2 regions of the Proteiniborus sp. MB09-C3 genome follow, and region 1 is predicted to be linked to the other one. Evidence: riboswitches for the same ligand, from Rfam matches in the RefSeq annotation. Region 1 holds a riboswitch; the other holds the start of a gene.
What was found. A riboswitch is a leader RNA that binds a small molecule or an ion and turns the genes downstream of it on or off. The one in region 1 is predicted to bind thiamine pyrophosphate.
Positions count from the first base shown of each region.

Region 1 (15,316 bases):
CAGGAATTATATCAGCTGACTCAAGATCACTCCTTAGTAGCTGAATTAGTCAGAAATGGAAGCATCAGCACTGAGGAGGCGGTAAATCATCCGCAGAAAAATATTATTACTAGGGCATTAGGTACAGATAATGACATCAAGGTTGACATAATTAATAGAAAGCTTGATATTAATGACGTAATAATATTATGTACTGATGGCCTCACTAATTTAGTAGCTGATTTAAAAATAAGGGAAATTTTAAATAGCTGTTGCGACTTACGACATGCTTGCTGCTTGCTCACAGATGTCGCAAACGAACTAGGTGGCTTTGACAATACAACAGTTATGATTATAAGATATGTTGAAAAGAGGTGAAGACATGATTGGAAAAATATTAGGTAATAGATACGAAATCATTGAAAAGGTTGGAGGAGGAGGCATGGCTTTAGTCTATAAAGCCAAGTGCAGATTATTAAACAGATTTGTTGCAGTTAAGATATTGAGATCCGAATTCATACACGATGAGGATTTTATAAATAAATTTAGAAGAGAATCACAGGCTGCTGCAAGTTTATCTCATCCTAATATAGTAAGCATTTATGATGTAGGCGTTGAAGATAATATTCATTATATTGTAATGGAATATGTTAATGGTAAGACATTAAAGCAGCTAATTAGAGAAAAAGGAAAGCTAAGTATTGATGAATCTTTAGATATTGCGATTAAAATTGCTGAAGCATTGAGTCATGCACATGAAAATCATATAGTTCATAGGGACATTAAACCTCACAATATCTTAGTAACAGATGATGGAGTTGTTAAAGTAACCGATTTTGGAATAGCAAGAGCAGCTACTACTTCTACTGTAACTAATACAAGCAATGTTATAGGCTCTGTACATTATTTTTCGCCAGAGCAGGCTAGAGGTGGGTATACAGATGAAAAATCAGATATCTACTCCTTAGGTGTAGTTATGTATGAAATGATAACTGGAAGACTTCCTTTTCAAGGAGATAGTCCAATTTCTGTTGCTTTAAAGCATATTCAAGAGGATATAGAGCCGCCATCACATATTGATGATACTATTCCTAAAAATCTAGAAAGCATAATTATGAAGTGTGTACAGAAAGATCAAAGCTTAAGATATAGTGATATTAAACTCCTATTAAGCGATTTAAAGAAAGTAAAGAATAGCGATGAGATTCATATAAGCAGCTTTAATGATTCACCTACTAGAGTAATTCCAAGAATAGATGATACCTTGATTGGCTCAAATGGAAATGACTTAGTTAATAACCAAAGAAAAAAAGCTGATAAGCATAGTAGTGATAATAAAATTCATGAGGATGAGAAAAAAGGAACATCTAGATTTATTACACTGACTGCAATTATGTTAGCTTTATTATTGACAATAGGGCTTACAGCAGGATTTTTATGGTTTAGAGGACAGATACAAGGTCAGGAAGTGAAGGTCATTAGCGTTGTAGGACTTCACAAAGATGCTGCTAAAGCAAAAATAGAAGAAATGGGTCTTAAGTTTAAAGTGAAAAACGAAGTATATAGTTCAGAATATAAAGAAGGACATGTAGTTGATCAAAGTGTTGATGCTGGAGAAATCGTAAAATTAGGCTATCCTATTGAGGTCACAGTGAGTAAGGGGCCAAGAGAAACTGATGTACCTAGTGTAGTCAATAAGCATATAGATGAAGCAGAGATCCTTTTAGAGGGCAAAGAGCTGAAAAGCATTGTCAAACGTGTTCCAAGCGACATTCCAAAGGACTATGTCATAAGCCAAACTCCAGAAGAAGGCGAAAAGGCTGTAGTAGGTTCTACCGTAAGCTTAGTCGTTAGTGATGGCCCTGAGATAGAGTATGTGGTGGTGCCAAATGTAATTGGAGATAATATAGAAACAGCTGAAAAGCAGCTTACTTCATTGGGCTTAATTGTCAATAAAAAATATGAGTATAATGAAAATGTTGATAAAGGTATAATAGTTTGGCAGGATCTCACAGCAAATACAGAAGTAGAAAAAAATGCAACTATAAACCTAACTGTAAGTGATGGCCCAGAAGTTACTGAGGAACCAAATACTAACGATACGGGAACAGGTGAAGAGGATTTAACAAGTAGTAATTTGTCTATTATTCTTCCAAAGGATAGGGAAGAAGTCGAGGTAAAGATATATAGAATACAAGATGGTGAAAGAGAAGTAATATATAATGAGGTTCACAGTACAAAACAGGAATCTATCTCTGTTTTAGTCAAAGGAAAGAAAAGTGCAAAATATGAGGTTTATTTTGATGGTACCTTTAAAGATGAAATATAATTATATTTTTAGGAGGACTGATTAATGCTAGAAGGAACTATTATAAAAGGTATAGGTGGATTTTATTATGTGAAAGTAGACGATACAGTTTATGAATGTAGGGCAAGAGGACTTTTTAGAAAGAGTAAAATTACCCCTCTTATAGGAGATAGGGTTTTAATAAAGATAAATAAAGAGGATAATACTGGATATGTGGAACAAATTCTTGACAGAATTACAGAACTAAAAAGACCTCCTGTTTCAAATGTAAATCAGGCTGTGATAGTCTTTGCTGTACAAAAACCAGATCCTAACCTATGGCTTTTAGATAGATTCTTGCTTCTAGCATCATATCAGAAACTAGATGTAATCATATGCATAAATAAATCTGATTTAGACCTAGATGGAAAAGCAGATGAGATTTATGATGTTTATAATAAGGCTGGTTATAGAATTATAAAGACTAGCTGTAAAACTAAGGAAGGCATTGAGGAAATAAGAAATTTGCTTAAAAAGAAAATTACAGTATTTGCAGGCCCATCTGGAGTAGGAAAATCTACGCTATTAAATAATATTCAGGCAAATTTAAAGCTACAGACTGGTGACATTAGTCAGAAAACTAGCAGAGGTAAGCATACAACAAGGCATGTAGAGCTTATTGAATTAGATTTAGGGGGATGGGTTTTAGATACCCCAGGCTTTAGTACTTTAGATATTGATTTTTTAGAAGAGGAGGAACTTGAGAACTTCTTTATTGAAATATCTGAAAAAAGTACCCTTTGTAGGTTTTCAGGATGCTGCCATAATAAGGAGCTTGGTTGTGCAGTAAAGGAAGCAGTTGATAATGGTGAAATAAGTAAATCTAGGTACGATAATTACCTAAGTATGCTACAGGAAATAAAGGAAATCAGGAGGTACTAGACATGATTAAAATAGCTCCTTCTATTTTATCAGCAGATTTTAGTAAATTAGAAGAACAAATCAAATTAGTTGAGGAGGGTGGAGCAGATTTTATTCACCTAGATGTAATGGACGGGCATTTCGTTCCTAATATCACATTTGGCGCACCTGTAATTAAAATGCTGAAAAAGGTTACCACTGTACCCTTTGATGTGCATTTGATGATAGAAAAACCAGACCAATATATTAAGGATTTCGTAGATGCAGGAGCAGATATTATTACTGTCCATCAAGAAGCATGTATTCACCTTCATAGGACAATACAGTATATAAAGAGCTTTGGAATAAAAGCAGGAGTTGCGTTAAACCCATCTACTTCTATTGAGACCATTAGATATATTATTGATGAAATAGATATGGTTCTGATTATGACTGTTAACCCTGGATTTGGGGGGCAATATTTTATAAATCAGATGAAGAATAAGATAATTGACTTAAGAAAGCTGATAAATAGTCGCAACCTCAATATTGATATACAAGTTGATGGTGGAATAAAGCTGGACAATATCAAGGAGGTAGAATCCTATGGAGCTAATATATTTGTAGCTGGTTCTGCCATATTTAATAGTGAAGATATTGTTTATGCTACTAGAATGTTTAAAAGTGTATAGCTTTACTTTCTTTAAAATACTTGATATAATGTAGACAAACAGGATAATCTACACTAGGGGAGCATTTATGCTGAGAGGAGGCAAATTAGCTTCGACCCTTAAACCTGATCTAGTTAATACTAGCGTAGGGAAGTGTTTGCAAAATATTTTTTTGTTGCATTTTATGCTATGAAAAATTAAATGGACACTAATCCCTCCCTAGTAAATATTTTTAAAACATAAAGGGAGGTTTTTTTATGGCTTCAATTGTCAAAAAAGAAAAAGTAAGGTTTTTAGCTGAAAGTGGTATCATGATAGCATTAGCTACAATATTAAGTATGATAAAGGTTTATAAGGCACCTTTTGGAGGCTCTGTAACAGCAGGAAGCATGATACCTATAATTCTTATTGGAATAAAGTGGGGTACATTGCCTGGGATATTGGTAGGTATAGTATATGGGATACTTCAAGCAGTTTTAGAACCCTATATTGTGCATCCAATCCAGTTCCTTTTAGACTATCCCATAGCTTTTGGGTTGTTAGGATTAAGCGGTTTTTACAGAAGCATAAAGAACATTCAACCTCGAAATAGGACCATGGAGTATGTCGGTGTTGTAATAGGAATATTTTTAGCCATATTTGGAAGGTTTATTTGCCATGTGTTAGCTGGAGTTGTATTTTTTTCAGAAAATGCCGGTGACATAAACTCATGGCTATATTCATTAGGATATAATGGAGGCTATCTATCTTTGGAACTAGCAATATCTATTGTAATTATTGTATTGCTATGGAAGCCTATTAGAAGAGAGATTAAATAAAGAGAGTGATTAAATGAAGGCTTTAATAATATCAAATGGAGATTTAAGCGATATCAGCTTAGCTAAGTATTTTGATGATGCAGATATAGTTATTTGTGCTGATGGTGGTGCAAGGCATTTGTTTAATGAAGACCTTGTTCCAGACACTATAATAGGTGATTTAGATTCATTGGATGAAGAGGCTCTGAATAGTTTTCAGAAATTGGGCGTAAACTTTGAGAAATATCCAACACATAAGGATAAATCAGATACTGAACTAGCAATAGAGTTTGCAATAGATAAAGGTGCTACGGACATTACTTTACTAGGTGCTACTGGCAGTCGTATGGATCATTCACTAGCAAATATATTGATTTTATATAGGCTAGTCAATCAAAATATTAATGCAGTTATTGTCGATAGTCACAATGAGATGTTTATAACAAAAAGTCTACTTAAGCTAGATAATAAAGATGGGCATTTTGTTTCGGTGATACCTTTAACTGATTCAAAGGTTACTCTTAAAGGATTCGAGTATGATACCAATTCTGTAGAATTTAATTTTGGTTCCACATTAGGCGTAAGCAATATAATAAAAGATGAAGAAGGGCTTATAGAAATAGAATCTGGAATATGCCTTGTTATAAGATCAAGGGATTAAATAAGAAAGTCAGCGATAGCTGGCTTTTTTGTAACGTTTTTTAGAAAAATTGAATACTATATAATAGTAGCCTTATGAGGGGTGTCTATATGGGAAGATATAGAAGATATAAATTTAAACGACATTTCATTGATGGCAGTATCAAAAAAATTATAGGTATAGGCTTATCCATATTAGGTGTTATTATAATAATACAAGTAATACCTATAAGAGCATGGATTTTTGCACTGGGATTGCTATTTATTTGCTTGGGCTGGTTTCTGTTTAAAATTTTTTAGAGATATAGAACATCCAACTAACTATATGTACAAAAAATCAGACAGGCTTCCATTACACTGGAAGCCATTTATTATAATGCTCTTTCAACATTACCTGATCTGATACATCTTGTGCATACGTAAATTCTTTTTGGAGTTCCATTAACCATAGCTCTTATTCTACGTACATTTGGAGACCAAGTTCTATTGCTCTTTTTATTTGAGAAAGTTACTAAGTGTCCTGACACTTTTCCCTTGCCACATACTTCGCAGAACTTTGCCATATAAAACACCTCCTTAAACCCTAGGTTTGCTAATAATCATTATTTATTATATATTTATAAAATCAACATATATTATTGTATCACATCCTAGGTATTTTTTGCAATATAAAGATATTTTTATCCCTATTTTAATTATTATTTATTCTTAAGTTGAAGATAATACAAATATAATGTAAAATAAAACTATAAAATCCTTTATTCACTTTTCTAAAATAAAAGGAGGACTGTAAATGGCAGGTAAATTGACCAATGAATATGGCTCAATAAATATTGATGAAAGCGTTATAGAAACTATTGCTGGGCTAGCAGCGATTGAAAGCTATGGTCTAGTTGGAATGTCTAGTAGAAACGCTACAGATGGGCTAGTAGAACTATTAAAGAAAGAGCATGTAAAGAAAGGCGTAAAGGTTTATACTGATGGAGATAGAATTGTTGTTGATCTATTTGTAGTAGTGCAATTTGGCACAAAAATTTCCGTAGTAGCAGATAATATTATAGATAAGGTAAAATATAATATTGAAAGTATGACTGGTTTAAAGGTTGAAAAAGTAAATATAAATGTACAGGGAGTAAGAGTACAAAAGTAGGCTAAGGAGGTACTAATATTGAAAATTCAATATATAGATGGAAATATGCTCAAAAAGTTATTTTTTGGAGCTGCTAACTGTCTTGAAAAAAATAAAGAAGCTATCAATGCATTAAATGTTTTTCCGGTTCCCGATGGAGATACTGGTACCAATATGTCATTGACTATGCAGTCTGCTATTAAACAAATAAGAACCTTAGAAACGGATGACATAGACAAAATTGTCACAGCTGCTTCTAATGGTTCTTTGATGGGGGCGAGAGGTAATTCTGGAGTAATACTTTCTCAATTATTCAGAGGCTTTGCAAAAGGGTTAAAGGATACCGATAAAATTGATACCTCTGCAATTGCAACGGCTTTAAAACTTGGTTCTGATACAGCCTATAAAGCAGTTATGAAGCCTATTGAGGGAACTATACTAACTGTTGCCAGAGAGAGTGCTGAAATGGCTATAAATATATCAAAACAGGAAACGGATATGGTAGAATTTCTTAGGACAGTTATTAAACATGGCGAAGATGCTTTAGCTAGAACACCTGAAATGCTCCCTGTACTAAAGCAAGCAGGAGTTGTAGATGCAGGTGGAAAAGGACTTATCACTATTTTCATAGGAGCATTGGAGGCTTTAACTGGTAAAGAGGAAACATTAGTAGATGATGTAATAGCAAAGGATGATACTGCTAATTCTTTTATAGAAGCTGATGGAGATATTACATTTGGCTACTGTACTGAATTTATAATCAATAATTCAAAAGTAGATTATGAAGTATTCAGGGATGAAATAGTAGACTTTGGAGACTCTATGCTTGTAGTTGGTGGAGACAATATTATTAAGGTACATATCCATACAAACGAGCCTGGTGGAGTGTTACAAAAGGCATTACAATATGGTGAACTTATAGATATTAAAATTGATAATATGAGATATCAGCATAGAAACAATTTAATAGATGATACTGCTACTACAGCAGCAATGGAAAATACAGTGCAAAAAGAAAGTAAAAAATATAGCTTTATTACTGTTTCTATGGGAGAAGGGCTCTCCAATGTATTTCATGATTTAAATGCTGATTATGTAATTGCAGGTGGACAGACTATGAATCCAAGTACAGAGGATATTCTTAATGCTATTGATAAGGTAAATGGAGAAAATATTATTGTTTTGCCTAACAATGGAAATATCATTTTAGCCGCTACCCAAGCAAAAGAGTTGAGCAATAAGAAAGTAGAAGTATTACCAACCAAAACCATACCACAGGGAATTGCTGCCTTAGTTACTTTTGATGAAGAGCTTAGCATGGAAGAAAATGTTGAGAACATGAAAGACACAATTGCATCAGTAAAAACTGGTCAGGTGACTTTTTCAGTTAGAGATACAATCATGGAAGAAAAAGAAATAAAAAAAGATGATATTATGGGAATATATGATGGTAAAATAGAAGTGATTGGTAACAATGTTCATGAAGTAGCCTTTAGCTTAGTTAAATCAATGGTGAATGACGATAATGGCCTAGTAACAATATTTTATGGTAATAACTTATCTGAGCAAGATGCAACAGATTTAGCAAATAGAATTGAAGAAGAGTTTGAGGATTTAGATATTGAAGTGGTTTTTGGAGGACAGCCTCTCTATTATTATTTAATTTCGGTTGAATAATTTGATGATTATATTTCTTTAAATACAAGAATTCGAAGTAATAGACTTTGGATTCTTGTTTATTTTTTGTATAATATATATAGTAAAGCATAGAGGTGATTACTTTGGAAAAACTGGAGAAGTCAGTTCAATATATTAAGGGCGTCGGTCCAAAAAAAGCAAAATTATTAAGTAAAATGGGCATAGAAACTATTGAAGATATATTCTATAATTTTCCTAGGGCATATGAAGATAGAAGAGAGATAAAAAAGATTTCGACCTTGGAAAATGGAGAAAAAGCCAATGTAAAAGTAATTATATGTGGTACTCCTAGAACATATAGGCCCAGAAAAAATATGTCAATAATCAAGTTACCAGTAAAAGATGAAACAGGTATTATGTATTTAACTTGGTTTAATCAGGACTATATAATAAATAATATTAGTATGGGAGACATTATTGTCATAAGTGGAAGAGTAAAAAGATTAGGGAATCAAATAGAGATGCAGAATCCAATATATGAAAAATATAATGAAAGTGGGAAAAAAATTGGGAGAGTAGTCCCAATTTATCAATTAACTGAAGGTCTAACGAATAATGAATTGACTAAAATAGTTGAGCAGACCATAGATACTTACTTAAGCTATACCGTAGATGCGATTCCACAAAATATTATTGATAGATTAGGATTATTTTCATTTAATCAAGCCATCAAAAATATTCATTTTCCAGAGGACAGGTTTTCCTATAAAAAAGCAAAGGAAAGACTTGTTTTTGAAGAATTGCTATTTTTGCAATTAGGGCTTTTTATTATAAAGGGAAATAGTATTGTTAATAATAAAGGGATTATATTTTCTAAAAATGATGAAACTAGTAAACTCTTGGAATTGCTTCCTTACAAATTGACATCAGCTCAAACTAGGGTTTTTAATGAAATTGCTAGGGATATGGAATCTCCTAAACAAATGAATCGACTTGTACAGGGGGATGTAGGTTCAGGAAAGACTATTATTGCAGTGTTATCAATGTTAAAGGCATTCAATTCAGGTTATCAATCTGTGATGATGGCGCCTACTGAGATACTAGCAACTCAACATTATGAGAGTATAAAAACTTTACTTGATAAATTTAATATTTGCTGTGAACTATTGACTAGTAATATTGCTGGAAAAAAGAAGGCTGACATATTGAGTAGAATTGAGACTGGTGAAGTAAATATAATTATTGGTACACATGCTGTATTGCAAGAAAATGTTAGCTTTTATAAATTAGGATTAGCAATAACTGATGAACAGCATAGATTTGGAGTCAGGCAAAGGGCTACATTATCATTAAAGGGCAGTAATCCAGATATACTTGTTATGACTGCCACACCTATACCTAGAACTTTGGCATTGATATTATATGGTGATCTGGAGGTATCAATAATTGATGAACTTCCAGCTGGGAGGAAAAAGATAAAGACCTATGCAATTACTGGAGAGATGAAGGAAAGAGCTTATTCATTTGTTCGAGAACAGGTTAATAAAGGTAGGCAGGCTTATATAGTATGCCCGTTAGTTGAAGAATCAGATAGCATCAATGCACAATCTGCTAACGAATTATACGAAAATTTAAAAAGCAGTACTTTTAATGATTTACGCCTTGGACTACTACATGGCCAGATGAAGTCCCTTGAAAAAGATAATATAATGGCAGAATTTAAAAATGGACAAATAGATGTTTTAGTTTCAACTACTGTAATTGAAGTTGGTGTAAATGTGCCTAATGCTAACATCATGTTGATAGAAAATGCAGAAAGATTTGGATTAGCTCAGCTTCATCAGTTGAGAGGAAGGGTAGGAAGAGGAAATCATCAGTCTTATTGTATATTAGTTAATGAAAGTAAAAGCAGGATTTCTAAAGAAAGAATGCATATAATGGAGAAAACAAATGACGGTTTTTTAATAGCAGAAAAGGATCTTCAAACAAGAGGACCAGGTGAATTTTTTGGAACAAGACAGCATGGATTGCCTGACTTAAAAATAGCTAATTTATTTTCTGATATAAATACTTTGAAAATATCTCAAAAAATAGCGTTTCAAATATTAGAGAAGGATCCTAATTTAACATCAGAAGATTATAGAATTATAAAAGAAAGAATACTAAAGCTATTCAATAAAGAATCACAGCTGATATCCTTCAATTAAAATAGTTCTAGTAGCGCAACAATTATTATTAACTAGTATGACAGATAAATTTATAAGGAATTATGATGAAATGACAGGATAATTATAACAACATTTGAGTATTTTGCAAAAAACATAATAAATTGTTTAGAATTTAGTGTTTTTGTGATAAAATATTAATTACTAATGAGGAGGAATTCAATTGCGTGTTATAACAGGGAAGTCAAAAGGAAATAAGTTGATTGCTCCTAAAGGACTACATACTCGCCCTACATCAGATAAAGTAAAGGAATCCATCTTTAATATTTTAGGTGATATAAATAATGAGAGTCAAGTTCTAGACCTTTATGCAGGTTCTGGGAATATAGGAATAGAGTTTTTAAGCAGAGGAGTTAGTAGATGTTATTTTATTGATAATGATATTAACAGTATCAAATCAATAAAAGAAAATTTAGAAAGGACAAGGCTTGTTGCTCAAGCTTTTGTATATAAAAATACTGCTGAAAAAGCAGTAAATACTTTGAGTTTAAGAGGAATTGCGTTTGACTATATTTTTTTAGATCCTCCATATGAAAAGGGGATCTTAGTACCTATAATAGAGAAGATAAGCAATAGCAATATACTTGATGAAAGAGGGATCATAATAGTTGAGCATGAAAGTAAACTAGTTTTGCCAGAATATATAAATAATTTAATAAAAAAAGACTTACGAAAATATGGAGGAACTACAATATCTTTTTACATCTATGGGAGGTTAAACAATGAAGGCGATTTATCCGGGGACTTTTGATCCAGTTACTAATGGACATTTAGATATTATTAAAAGATGCTCCAAGAAGTTCGATAAAATAACAGTTTTGGTTTTAAATAATCCTTCAAAAAAACATATGTTTACTGTTGAAGAGAGAATTGATTTACTGAAAGATGTCACGAAAAATTTGGAAAATGTTGAGGTTGACTCATTTACGGGTCTACTAGTAGATTATATGAGGGAAAATCAGGTAGAATTAATAATAAGGGGATTAAGAGCTGTTTCAGACTTTGAGTATGAAATGCAAATGGCTCTAATGAATAATAGACTTCATGATGATGCAGAAACATTTTTTTTGATTGCAAGAAACCAATATTCTTATTTGAGCTCTAGTATTGTAAAAGAGGTTGCTAGCTTTAATGGAAACATTACTGGTTTAGTACCTGAAACGGTGGAACTAGCCATAAAAGAAAAACTCAAGGGGGTATAAGAATGGACGTATTAAAGCTTTTAGATGAAATTGAGGATATTATAGAAGGTAGCTCAACAATACCATTTGCAGGTAAAGCTTTAGTAGATAAAGGCGATGTGTTAGACATCATTAAGGAAATAAGAATAAAATTACCAGACGAAATAAAGCAGGCAGAATGGATTAAAGAGGAAAGACAGAGAATTTTAGCAGAGGCGCAAAATGAAGCAGATACAATGGTTGAAGAAGTAAAGTTACATATTGAAGAAATGATAGAACAGCATGAGATTACAAAACAAGCATACGAAAGAGCAGAAGAAATAACTTCAAAGGCTCAAAGCAATGCTAAAGAAATGAGAATTGGAGCAAAAGAGTATGCTGACGGACTTCTCAAAGAGGTAGAAATGAATTTAAGAAATATTGTAGGTACATTAGAAAAGAATAGACAGGAATTGAACAACTTTAAGTAATAAAGGACTCCTTACTAAAGGAGCCCTATTATTTATTAGATAAAGATCTTATACTATATATAGTTCCAATAAAAATTGAGAGGACGATTATAGCCATTAATATAATAAATTCCAAGCCTATTGAAAATCTAAGAGTTTTTAGCCAATTTTCAAATAAATTTTCTTGTATACTATAATTTTCTGATAAGAATGACATCACTACAATGTTTTTAAAGAAAATTTTATATAATACGAAGCAGTATATGGAAGAAAACATAGCATGAAAAACTTTAGACAGTATGTAAAGCTTAGGACTAATATCAGTGTTATTTAACATGCTGATAGCTTGACTATGTATTGATAAACCGCTCCATCCGATTAAAAAGCTTACAGAACATAATTGCGAGATAATACTTGCGTTCTTAGCTGTAGATATTAATTTACAGCCGTTTGTCATTTCTAAAAGTCCGCTAATTAGACCTTCTATAAGCTTAATATCCAAATTAATAGGTATTATTAGCTTAAAGAAGCTTGCTAAAAGGTTAATGACTCCTGTAGTTAATAATATTTCTATGATCACAGAATATATTACTATAAATCCTCCAACCATAAACATTGCTTCAAGGGCAGATTTTATTGAATCACTCATTAGTATACTCATGCTTCTTCCATCTTTTTTCCTAGCTGCAATTAGTTCTGATAATGCATTTTTTAAGTAGTTATTGCTACTATTACTATATATTTTGTTATTTTTATTTTTTATTTTAGCTTTACCATAGCCTCTAAAAAGTAATCCTACAGTTATTGCACCTAAGTAGTGGGAAGAGGCAAGGAGAGTACCAATGGAGGAGTTTTTAAACATTCCTATAGAAACTGCTCCTATCATAAATAAAGGCCCAGAGGTGCTGCAAAATGAAACAAGTCTTTGAGCTTCAACCCTACTAATTATATTTTGCTTCCTAAGTCTAGAAACTAAAGAAACTCCCACTGGATAACCAGAAGTTATACTCATAGCAAATGCAAAGGAGCCTTCTCCAGACGTTCCGAACAAAGGATACATTACAGGATTTAATAGTGTCCCAATAAAATTCACTACGCCAAGTCCTATAAGTATTTCAGCACCAATAAAAAAAGGTAATAAAGACGGGAGAACAACACTTGACCAAGTTACCAATCCATTAAATGCTGCACTTATAGTGTTATTAGGATATATTATTAAACAAGAAACTAAGAATACTACTATCAGGATTAATAAGTATGTTTTTATGTTTTCAAATCTATTTATTATTTTTTTGTATATTTTGTGTATTGCAAAAAAAACAATACTAATAGAAAAAAGTATAACTAAATAATTAGCCATAATAGACCTCCAATGTCTATACTGATATATTATATTGAGGTCTCTTGGATAATATGATAGTTACTAGTACTAGTTCAACTAAGACTATGAAGCCATCAATCACATAGTTAATCCATAGTATCTATGTGATAATAAAAATGCAATTTTTAGGTTATATCTTGAATTATTCACTGTTTAGTTTAATATAAGGTGACATTGTATAATCTAAGTTCATTTTCATTTCGCCTCTACTAAGACCTAGAATATAGACATCTGTAGCTTTCTTATCCAACTCTATCATTTGATTTAAGATTTTGTTATTTAGTTTTGGATAATCAGCAAATTTAGTGATTATAGGTAATGAACTTGTTTTTTTTGCTTGCCTTAATATATCAATACCTTTAGAATTTAATCCTAGAATTCTTATATACTGAGGACCATATGAATGAAGAGTCCTAATTATATTTTTATTCATACTAAGCAGTAAATGAATAATAATTCTTTTCAATCTAGTCATTGTATACCTTTTAGTGCTTACACAATTCAATATATCGTCAATACAGTTATACTTACTAGAGCAATCTATAATTCTATTATCTAGTCCTTCACTTACATCTAATATATTTTTTAGAATCTCGGGAGTGCTATTTCTCAGTAAATACAATAGAATCATAGAAAAGTTGTTTAATGAATTGAAATCCTTATTGTCATTATAAAAGCTTTCTAAATACTTATAAGTAATATGGGGTACTGTATGCTTAATGTTTTCCAAAGAGGTATTTATAAGTTGTTCCCTAATAGCAGTTGCACTGGATATATTATTACTGATAGCTTTATCGTGATAGCTAGACTTTTCTCTCTTAAGTGTAAAGGGTTTAATGCTGCTATCAATTTTTTTTATTGATTTCAAATATTCTATTGATAGAATATTATTTGGATTAGAAAGGATGCTGCTTATCATTGAAGAATCCAGTGAATCTGTTTTACCTAGGTAGTTGATCAAAGCTTTTTCTCTTGCTCTTGGGAAAGAGTTCCCTTGCTCCAATTCAGACCTAAGGTATTCTTTATAGCATTTAGGTTCATTGTTTAGTATCTCTGCTATATAATCTAATGGCTGGATATTTCCCAATTCACTCCCAAAACAAATGCTGTCTACAATTCCTAAGCTATCAAGTATTTTAATAGCACCATAAGCAAAAAGTTCAGCGCTTTGACATGCATATACTACTGGCAGCTCTACAACCAAGTCAACTCCATTGTCTACGGCCATTTTTGCTCTAGTCCATTTATCAACTAAAGCTGGCTCTCCTCTTTGCAAAAAATTACCGCTCATAACTGCAATAGAATATTCGGAATTTGTTATTTTTTTAGATTCATTTAAATGATATAAATGCCCGTTGTGAAAAGGATTATATTCAGTAATTAATCCAACTATTTTCATAAAAACCTCCATAAATTAATCTGTTGTGCTAGTTAAATCAAATGAAAACTACTTATTAGCATAAATTACTATATTTATTATAACATTTTAAAAAGATTATTAATGATTAATATGGGAAATAATCTATATATAGTTGATTTTTTTGCATGATTATAATATCATGATAATTGTTAATATATATACACTCTAGGAGGTAGAATATGAAAATTTTAGTTATTAACTGTGGGAGCTCTTCATTAAAATATCAGTTGATAGATATGTCAAATGAATATGTATTGGCAAAAGGCTTAGCTGAAAGAATAGGTATTGAAGGTTCTAGAATAAAACATAAACCAACTGGTAAGGAAGAAGTATTAATTGAAAAGCCAATGGACAACCATAAAGTTGCACTAGGGATAGTATTAAATGCAATAGTTGATCCTAACCATGGAGTTATAAAATCAATGGATGAAATAGGTGCAGTAGGACATAGAGTTGTTCATGGAGGAGAAAAATTCTCTGAATCTGTTGTAATTGATGATAGTGTAATGAAAGCTATAAATGATTGTGTAGAATTAGCACCATTACATAATCCACCAAACATTACCGGAATAGAAGCATGTCAAGAACTTATGCCAAACACTCCAATGGTAGCAGTATTT
Region 1 covers NZ_CP127161.1:2,398,232-2,413,547, forward strand. The annotation lists gene QO263_RS11635 (Stp1/IreP family PP2C-type Ser/Thr phosphatase) at 1-357, shown strand, start outside; gene pknB (Stk1 family PASTA domain-containing Ser/Thr kinase) at 362-2,308, shown strand; gene rsgA (ribosome small subunit-dependent GTPase A) at 2,333-3,208, shown strand; gene rpe (ribulose-phosphate 3-epimerase) at 3,211-3,858, shown strand; TPP riboswitch at 3,904-4,006, shown strand; gene thiT (energy-coupled thiamine transporter ThiT) at 4,095-4,655, shown strand; gene QO263_RS11660 (thiamine diphosphokinase) at 4,669-5,295, shown strand; gene QO263_RS11665 (hypothetical protein) at 5,385-5,573, shown strand; gene rpmB (50S ribosomal protein L28) at 5,645-5,836, opposite strand; gene QO263_RS11675 (Asp23/Gls24 family envelope stress response protein) at 6,067-6,423, shown strand; gene QO263_RS11680 (DAK2 domain-containing protein) at 6,469-8,079, shown strand; gene recG (ATP-dependent DNA helicase RecG) at 8,175-10,247, shown strand; gene rsmD (16S rRNA (guanine(966)-N(2))-methyltransferase RsmD) at 10,429-11,016, shown strand; gene coaD (pantetheine-phosphate adenylyltransferase) at 10,988-11,467, shown strand; gene QO263_RS11700 (ATPase) at 11,470-11,916, shown strand; gene spoVV (dipicolinic acid transporter SpoVV) at 11,945-13,255, opposite strand; gene QO263_RS11710 (nucleotidyltransferase) at 13,419-14,675, opposite strand; gene QO263_RS11715 (acetate/propionate family kinase) at 14,876-15,316, shown strand, end outside.

Region 2 (9,811 bases), 800 kb from region 1:
GCTAGAAAGATAATTCAGATATTCCTCTGCTTTCCCGTACTGTTCCTTTCTTGAATAAAATCCAAATAACGAATCAGCTGCTCTGTTCCTAATATTATCATCCTTGCTATCCAAAGCACGTACATAACAATCATTGATATAACCTTCATATTTCTCTGAATCCGGAATGTCTTTTGTTAAACGCCATGCATCTAAAATCAGTGCCATTTGCCAAATCAACTGTTCACAATTAGGATATTGCTCGATTTTTCCTTTTGCCCACTGAAACGCCTCTTCATAGGTTTCCTCTTTTAATTTGCCATCAATTTCATAAACGAAACTGTTTATCTCTTCGGCTGTAAGTTCTTCTTCAAAGGACAATAGAGTATCAAGAGTAATGTTGAGCAATCTGGCAATAGGAGCCAATAACATAATATCGGGCTGTGAATTTCCATTTTCCCACTTATTAACTGCCGGAGCTGTCACTCCAAGGCAATTTGCTATTTCCTCCTGAGTCATGTTTTTTCGTTTTCTGTATTCTCGTATTACTTCACCTATTTTCATGTAAATAACCTCCTGATTCTATTTAATAAGCAATGGCCTTTGCTACTTTAATCATATCAAGAATCATCATATCTAACAACTGAATATACGTTAACTATTTCTCAAAAAAAATAACTGTTATTCATATCAGGATGTATCCTTTGTGCAGATAGTCTTTATTTCTATAAATCTAACTCAGCGACAAATTCTTATTTATCTATTACACCAAATTATATCTCCACATCCGTAAAACATCAACAAAAGAAAAATACCAGGTATACCATCAAAAAGCAAGGGTCAAGATAAAAGGCTACACCGCCCTTAATTTCCGCTGGCACTCCTACTGTGTGTCAGTTAAGGGAGCGATAGCCCAAAAAATGCTTTCGCTCCCTCTAATAATTAAATACCTTTAATCCGTTCTTCATTATTTTCAAACAACTTATTTATCTCAAATTTCATTATTACTCCACCATTCATATATTTAGACGAACTTTTGACTATCTTAGTTTCATTAATTCACTGTTTAGATTCTGTGCCGCCGCTTTTATATCTGGCTGTGAGATAATAGCCGATACCATTGCAAATCCATTGACATCTATACCTTTAAAAATTGGTATTGTTGTCTTGTTGATTCCTCCAATTACCACAATAGGAAGTGTGATATATTTTCTTATCTGTGCAAGTTCATCCATAGATGTAAATCTTACATCTTTTTTTGTATCTGTGATAAACATTGCTCCAACTCCAAGATAATCTGCATCGTCTTTGTACGCCTTCATCGCTTCTTCAAAGTTGGATGCAGACACACCAAGAATTTTATTATTTCCTATCAACTTTCTTACAATTCTTGCTGGCATATCACTCTGCCCAATGTGTACACCTGAAGCATCAACTGCTAATGCTATATCTATTCGGTCATTAATGATTAAGGGAATCTTATACCTATCTGTAATATCCTTTATCTTTATAGCCATTTCAAAGAATTCCAGAGATGAACAATTCTTTTCTCTAAGTTGTATCACTGTACAACCACCTAAAATAGCTTGCTCCACAGCAGTCTCCAGTTTTTCCGTACTCATAATTTCTCTATCTGTTACAAGGTAAAGTGTATAATCAATATTTGGTTTCATCTATTTTCCCTCTTTCTAAGAAAAATGTGCTGTTCATATTTGATAAAGCATCAATAATATTAATGTGGAAACTACCTGTTCCCATTACTCCTGCTTTCTCAAATGCAATCTCTCCGGAAATTCCCATTGTTGCAATTCCAGCAACTGTTGCTGTATAATAATCCTTTGTTACACCACAGAAACTACCCACGAGAGCAGATGTCATACAGCCTGTGCCAGTTACTTTAGAAAGAAGTTTATGACCATTTGCTACCTTAGCAAATCTAATCCCATCTGAAATGATATCCACCTTTCCTGTAATTCCTACAACACAAGAGTATCTATTGGAAACTAATTTTGCAATACCCACTGCATCATTTTTTTCATCTACTATCGCAGTATCAACTCCTTTTATAGAAGCCTTAAACCCCGCTATAAAGGAAATTTCTGATAAATTCCCACGAATAACATCTATTTCTACCTGTGAGAGAATTTCCTGTACTGTTTTATTTCGTAGCGTGGAAGCACCTGCACCAACAGGATCTAGAACTACAGGAATATTAAGCTCATTGGCTTTTTTACCTGCTATAATCATTGAAGCAATAGTACGCTGATTTAAAGTTCCCATGTTAATTACAAGTGCAGAGGATATTGAAACAATCTCCTCTACTTCTGCATTATCGTCTGCCATAATGGGAGATGCTCCAATTGCCAAAACTGCATTTGCACAATCATTTACTGTCACATAATTGGTAATGTTATGAATCAACGGATTTTTTTCTCTGATTTCATAAAGCAAGCCAGTACAAGCATTAATTAAGTAATTCATCACTATTTCCAACCTTTCTTTTATTTATAACGAAACATAAAACACCAATTATCAGCATTACAGGAAATGTGATTCCAATTATGAAATTGTAATGCATAAGTAAACGATAGACGATAAATCCAATGAACCATAAAATCATATTACTCATATTGTGAGAATGGTTAGTATTTATATCTGTTTTATGAAGCAGAAAACAATCTACAAATAAGATAGCAAATAAAGGTGCAAATACAGAACCAATAAGATATAAAAAGTTCTCATATTGACTCATAGAAACAAACATGGCAAGCAATGTACCTATGACACATGCAGTAACAGCAGCAAACTTTTCATTCACTTTTTTACTAAAATTGGCTGTACTTACTCCTGCTGAATAAACATCAAGAAATGTAGTGGTGACCGTAGATAATATAATAATTACTAGACCAATCAAGCCAAGTCCCGCAGACATTAGTATACTTGTAATATCTGATGTACCAGCATATATTGCTGCACCAAGTCCAATCACAAACATTACTGTACTGCCAATAAAGTAGCTTATGACACTCCACAAAGTACCTGTAATTTTTTTCTCCAATTTCCTTGTGTAATCAGAAATAAGAGGTAGCCAAGAAAGAGACATAGCTACATTTATTTCAACTGCTGCACCAAAACTTATTGTCTCTTCTGTGGCAATTGCCGTATCGGTATTTTTAAAAATTGTAAATCCAAGAATAAGCGTAAATATAAATAAGACTGACATTACCACAGTATTTAATTTTGATAGACTTTTATTACTGATTACAACCCAAATACAAATAAGTAAACCAATAACAATACACCATAACTTTTCATTTTGGTAATTCCAAAGATAATTTGTAATTCCATCAAGTGCTTTTGCTCCATTAACAATCATAATTGCAGTCCAACCAAGAAGCTGTAATATGTTAATCCATGAAAATCCAAATGACCCATATTTCCCAAAAGAAATACGAACAGATTCAGCAGAGGAAAGACCACTTTTTGCTCCAATCAGTCCTGCAGGAAAAAGAATAGCTCCTCCGATTATATGCCCTAGAATAATTGCCCAAATACCCTGAATTAACCCCAAAGGAGCAAGTAAAGCTCCTGTTATAATTTCAGCAATTGATATTGCAGCGCCAAACCATAATAATATTTGACTAAATGTAGATACCCTTTGATTTTCTTCCTTCATCATAAATCCCCTTCACCTTTCTTAATATTTAAACCATTTTTATATAAATTATAGAAATGATGTGTTGGCCCATTACCTTTACCTATATTTAATGAATGCTCAATTGCTGTTGTAATATATTTCTTAGCATGGTCTACCGCAGTAGGCATAGTCATACCAAGGGCAAGATTGGAAGCAATAGCCGAAGAGAAAGTACAGCCTGTTCCATGTGTGTTTTTAGTATTGATTCGTTGGGTTTCAAAATAATAGAACTCTTTACCACTATATAGAATATCCAGTGCATCTCCAATAGCATGCCCCCCTTTGACAAGAACATTTTTGCACCCCATATCATAAATAAGTTTTGCCGCTGTTTTCATATCTTCTGCATTGCTAATCTTAATATTCGATATCTTCTCAGCCTCTGGGATATTAGGCGTAAGTAAATCAGCATAAGGTAGTACAACCTTGATCAATGTCTCTATGGAATTAGGATCCATGAGAGAGCAACCATTTTTCGCATACATAACAGGATCAATTACAACATTATTTGGTTTATATTGTTTCAATTTTCTTGCTACTGCTTCCATACAAGGTTCTGTAGACAACATACCGATTTTAACAGCATCAACTTCAATATCCTCAAATACTGCATCAATCTGTTTTTCAATCATATCTGGAGTAATATCCTGTATGTCTATAACACGACTTGTGTTTTCTGCTACAACTGAAACAATTACACTCATTCCAAACACCCCATGGGCAGAAAACGTCTTTAAATCTGCTTGTATTCCAGCACCTCCACTACAATCTGACCCAGCAATACTAAGTACCTTTTTCATTAAAACTCCTCCTTTTTTCATTTATGTATTTATAATAAATTAGGGCACTTTTCTATACGGAGAAGCGCCCTAATCATATACAAACTTTGTATGTGATTTGCTTCCCTACGTTGGTATTAGCCAACAGGTTCAAAGGGTCAGGTTTTACCTTCTCAACTACTATGTAGTCCCCCCGCAAATATTAATCATATTCATTTTTATACTCAATAACTTTATCTTAAATAATAATAGGGTACCCCTCTACACAGAGAAGCACCCTAATCATATACATATTTCGTATGTGATTGCTTCCCTACGTTGGTATTAACCAACAGGTTCAAAGGGTCAGGTTTTACCTTCTCAACTACTATGTAGTCCCCCCGCAAATATTAATTGTATTCATTTTTATACTCAATAACTCTATCTTAAATAATAATAGGGTACCCCCTACACAGAGGAGCACCCTAATCATATACATATTTCGTATGTGATTGCTTCCCTACGTTGGTATTAACCAACAGGTTCAAAGGGTCAGGTTTTACCTTCTCAACTACTAATGTAGTCCCCCCGCAAATATTAATTGCATTGATTATATACCCTAGTGGCAATGTAGTCAAGTTATATTAGCAGGAGTGCCATAAAAAGCAAGTGTCAAGATAAACGGCTACGCCGCCCTTGTTCTATGCTGGCACCTTCTATAAATTGGAGTTTTTCATGATACAGACTATTCTCATAATAATAATTTACTCTTGCCATCTCCATCTTGAAAAATACTTATTAGTTGAAAACAAAACATATTGAGCCGTATCATTATTTTGAAATCTATACAAAGCACCTTTGCTGTGGAAAAAGGATTAACAACACCAAACTTAGAATATGAAATAAATGAGCCTACACCAATAATAGCTATTAAAATGATAATTATCCTGATAATAATTTTATTTTTAACCATTTCTCTAATCTCCATTAATCTCCACTTCAAATTTCAATTTATCTATCCGACAACTTGGGACTTAACCTTTATTTATAAATCCCCTATAAGTTATATATTACTAGTACTGATAATAATGAAATCATTAATATCGTTCCTATTGTTCCAATTATATTTATAAATTTATGTACCTTAATACTATTTTTCGATATTTTTTCAATCCCTTTATAGATTACCAAACCAATTATTCCACCTAAAGTATTGTTAATAATATCCGTAATATCCGAAGCTCCAACACCCAAAATAAATTGGAATATTTCACATATCAAACTAATTAAGAAAAATAAAAATATCTTTTTTCCAACAGTCCATTTTTTCAATAGAATACCTGAATATATGCCAAGTGGCATAAAAATCGCTACATTCATGATAATCTCACGGAAATCAAGTTTGCCATTTATTATTAAGGATTCATTAAAAGGAATTAGATTTATACTTCTCATATACCCTAATTTTGAAAATGGTGCATTAAATTTAAACACTATTATCCATAATAGTGCAATTAAATAAATTACAAACAATACTTTAGACCATTTCTTTATTTTACTATCATCTTTCACGTTTTCCCTCCAATATTCCTATAAACTCCTATTTTTCTTATTTATATATCTGTTCTATTTATTGGATTTTTCCACTTCCTTTTATGCTCATACTATTGTATTTTCATTTAGTATCTTAATAATATTAGTAGAACAACATTTCTTTGTTGGACTTAATTCTTTACATTTACCCAAAGTACAAGCACCTGTCATATTTCTAATGTCTTGTAGAGATTTTGCCCCACTTGCTATAGCTTCTAATATCTTTTCCTTACTAACATTAGAGCAATAACATACTATTCCATTTTCCATACCTAACACCTCACTTAGTACAAACACCTTTTTTAAACTATTTAACGAATTTTTGATTATACATATTATATCACGTACACTCTATCAAATAAACTTACACTTTATTAATTTTTACATATCTCCAAGTACCACCCACCTCTCCCCATCATAATCTTCATATCTTTCCGTAGTCACATTCTGCTCATAATAAACACCAAGAAGTCTTTTTATATCCAACTTATCAGCTCTTCTAGTAGTAAATCCTTGGTCTTTTAAGCTCTTTTCAATCCTTGAAAGATAAGGAAATACATCTGATTCTTTTTCATTCTTAAGCCTAATAATAATTAGAAACTCACGAGCTGTAGCCATCTGAACTTGCATCCTATCAAGATTGGTACTGTCTTGCTGTAGTAGTTGCCGAATAACAGGATTTTGCTCTGTATCCATTCTTCTTTTTAAATACTGCTTGTTATCATCAAAGTTTTCTTTTGAATTAAGGCAAAGCATTTCAATTTCAGCAATCCCCTTAAGTACTGTCATAAGCGCATAGATCCTTGCACTTACACTTGATTCAGATAGTACCGATATATTGGTTGGATGAATAATAAAATACACTAGCTCTCCATATGGAGTCTTTAGACTATAATCTGTGATTTCATCAATACCAATCAGTTCTCTAGTAGATTGCTTTTGTCTTTCTTTCTGTTTCTGTTTTCTTCCCAATTTTATAACCTCCATTCAAATATCTGTTGCTTTAAAAGAAAAAAGGCACAGGCATAACGAATAAAATTCAGTATGCTTGTGTCTTCAAATTGTATTGTTAAAAAGCTATATACTGCTGTTATTACAATAGGTGACATAAGCCTAAGTTGTGCTAAGGCAAATACAGAAATAAGAAGTCCAACTCCAATAATTCCTATATCTTTTAATTCCCATAGCCATAATGTTGCTTTGGCCTTTAAATTATCAGGATACATATACACTGTTTATTCCTCCATTTCATCTTTAAATCTTCTTAAAAAATAAGCAATCCCTCGCATAATAAAATCTACACAAGGGATTGCTACACTATTACCAAGTGCCTTATATCTTGCACTATCGGATGATTTTTCTATTTTTGTCCACCCATCAGGAAAGCCTTGAAGCCTTTCACATTCAAGTGGTATTAGTCTGCGTACAAGATTCTTAGTAGTTACAAGGTTTTCACTTCCTCCTCCATTATCTCCACCCTCTGCTCTAAGTGTTGCACAGCCTTCTTTATAATTAGCAAATTCTGATTGCCCAAACATCATTTTTTCACAGTCTACAATGCATTTATCTTGACTTACATATTGATTCCCATTGCCTTTTTCATCTCCTACACATAATGCTCCTACTGTATTTTGATAAGTTTTAGGTGGATAACAAACAGCATGAATATCACTGGTCGTAAGAGTATAACAAATATTTTCTTGAAATCCACATCCATTTCCACCATTATGATCTTGTCTATCAATGGTATTTCCTGCAATACAATAACTGTCTGAATCAATTGACTTTGATACTAATGGTACATTATTTCCTCCTGTTCCATAGGTAGCTGCTATTGTTGGAGCTACATCAAGGGGTCCATTATATCTACAGTCTTTTGCATGATTATCGAATAGAACAGGTTGATTATTGCCACTTGTTCCTGCTGCTGATGTAATAGTTGGGCAAAGGTCAAAGCATATTTCTGCACCACCTTGCTGAGTTGCCATGACTATAGGTTGATTTCCTCCCATACTAGCCCTTAGTGTTGAAGTAATATTCTCTGTTATATCCATTCGGTCACCACCCTGATCATTTAGACATAGCATAGGTTCTGTGACAAATGTCTGCATCTGCATATTTTGAGTTGCCATCAAGGCTCCTGAAATTCCATTTAAGTCAATACCCTCATTTCGTTGATTGATATGATAGGCTTTATATTCAGAAACTATATTTTCATTGGACTCTTGTTCTGAACCTTCAACTTCCCCTTGAATTTCTAAAGCTATTTTTAATTGTTTAGGCAGTTCCTTACCTCTTGCTCTAGCTCTTCTGAGTATTCCCAAACAAGCTGTCTTGCTCAAATAATATTTTGGGTGCGGTGTGTCCTCCAAAATCTGCGACAAGAAAGATTCTCTTACGTCTTTGGGGGACACCCCAGTATTGAGCATCGAGAACTCTCCAAGCAATGGTGAATTCATATCCCAATATGCACCCAACAGATTTCCATATCCCTCCCGGAGGTCTAGGTATAGATACGCTGCTGTCTGCAATTCTTGTGGTTTCTTCGAGGACCGCATGGAAGTCTTCTCCGTTTGTACTTGAGAATGCTCCAGGGACATTTTCCCAAACGAAGTATCGAGGTCTGATAAGGTGATTTGCCTTTCCTCTTCTTGCATCTGCCCACCTCATTTCCTTTGTTATTCTTATCTGCTCCATAAATAATCCTGAACGTTTACCAGCAAACCCTGCCCTTGCACCTGCAACAGATAAATCTTGGCATGGTGAACCACCTGTAATGATATCAACAGGAGGCAATTCTTCCCCTTTTAATTTTGTAATGTCGCCAACATGGAGCATATCAGGGAATCGTATTTTAGTCACCTCAATAGGAAAGGATTCAATTTCGCTTGCCCATATAGGAGTAATTCCATTATGAACAGCAGCAAGGGGAAATCCTCCAATCCCATCGAAAAGACTCCCCAAGGTAATCATCTATCCATCCTCATACAAAATAAAGCCCCTTCTTCTATTTCAATATCTAGTTTCATAATTCTTTTTATAGGAATACCTGTCTTTCTTGCAAACTCAATCTCCTCAAACATTCCTTTAGAAATATGGTCACCAAATGCCCATAGTTCATCGCATTTTGATAAAAATTCTTTTCCTATATTAATTCCCAATCTTCTTTCTTCTGGATTATTATCATCTAATATCTGAGGATAGAGAAGATGGGGACAAAAAAAGGCATTGCCTTCGTTTAATACATATCGGCAAGCCTGTTTCGCATATTCTATATTCTTTTTTATATCTCCTTTATAGGGAGATGCAACATATATTAGTTTCATTAAATCCTCTCTTTCTATTTTTATTTTGGTACTGCTTGTACTATAGTTTTAGTTGTATTTACAGCTGCCTGTGCTGTATAAACTGCACTCATTACATTGGCACGAGTGGATGTATCAAGTCCAAATGCTCCAGCAATCCGTGGTATTTCTCCTGCCGATAACATCAAACCTAATCCAAGCAATGCATGATCTTTTACTACCATAAGTCCTGCAGTTAGTATCGTTGCCTGAAGAAATGTTGTGAGGCACAATCCAATTATCTGCTTGCACCACTGAATAAAGCCATCAATGTAACCACGAGGTACAGAAAACATATATAGACTTCCAACTGCTATCTGTATAAGTAGAATCCCTCCCCTTTTTAGGTTTGCAAAAAACACTTTAATCACTGCATATCCCATAAGGATAATAATAAACAGAGCCATAAATGGACTTGTTATCATAGAAATGCCACCGAA
Region 2 covers NZ_CP127161.1:1,601,287-1,611,097, reverse strand. The annotation lists gene QO263_RS07735 (helix-turn-helix domain-containing protein) at 1-543, opposite strand, end outside; gene thiE (thiamine phosphate synthase) at 1,020-1,652, opposite strand; gene thiM (hydroxyethylthiazole kinase) at 1,636-2,460, opposite strand; gene cytX (putative hydroxymethylpyrimidine transporter CytX) at 2,444-3,658, opposite strand; gene thiD (bifunctional hydroxymethylpyrimidine kinase/phosphomethylpyrimidine kinase) at 3,655-4,476, opposite strand; TPP riboswitch at 4,561-4,660, opposite strand; TPP riboswitch at 4,748-4,847, opposite strand; TPP riboswitch at 4,934-5,034, opposite strand; gene QO263_RS07710 (hypothetical protein) at 5,186-5,407, opposite strand; gene QO263_RS07705 (VanZ family protein) at 5,491-6,006, opposite strand; gene QO263_RS07700 ((2Fe-2S)-binding protein) at 6,094-6,297, opposite strand; gene QO263_RS07695 (hypothetical protein) at 6,409-6,999, opposite strand; gene QO263_RS07690 (hypothetical protein) at 7,002-7,259, opposite strand; partial or broken gene QO263_RS07685 (DNA cytosine methyltransferase) at 7,263-9,000, opposite strand; gene QO263_RS07680 (DUF7768 domain-containing protein) at 8,997-9,353, opposite strand; gene QO263_RS07675 (conjugal transfer protein TrbL family protein) at 9,374-9,811, opposite strand, start outside.
Region 2: another riboswitch for thiamine pyrophosphate. It lies ahead of thiD (bifunctional hydroxymethylpyrimidine kinase/phosphomethylpyrimidine kinase); the one in region 1 lies ahead of thiT (energy-coupled thiamine transporter ThiT).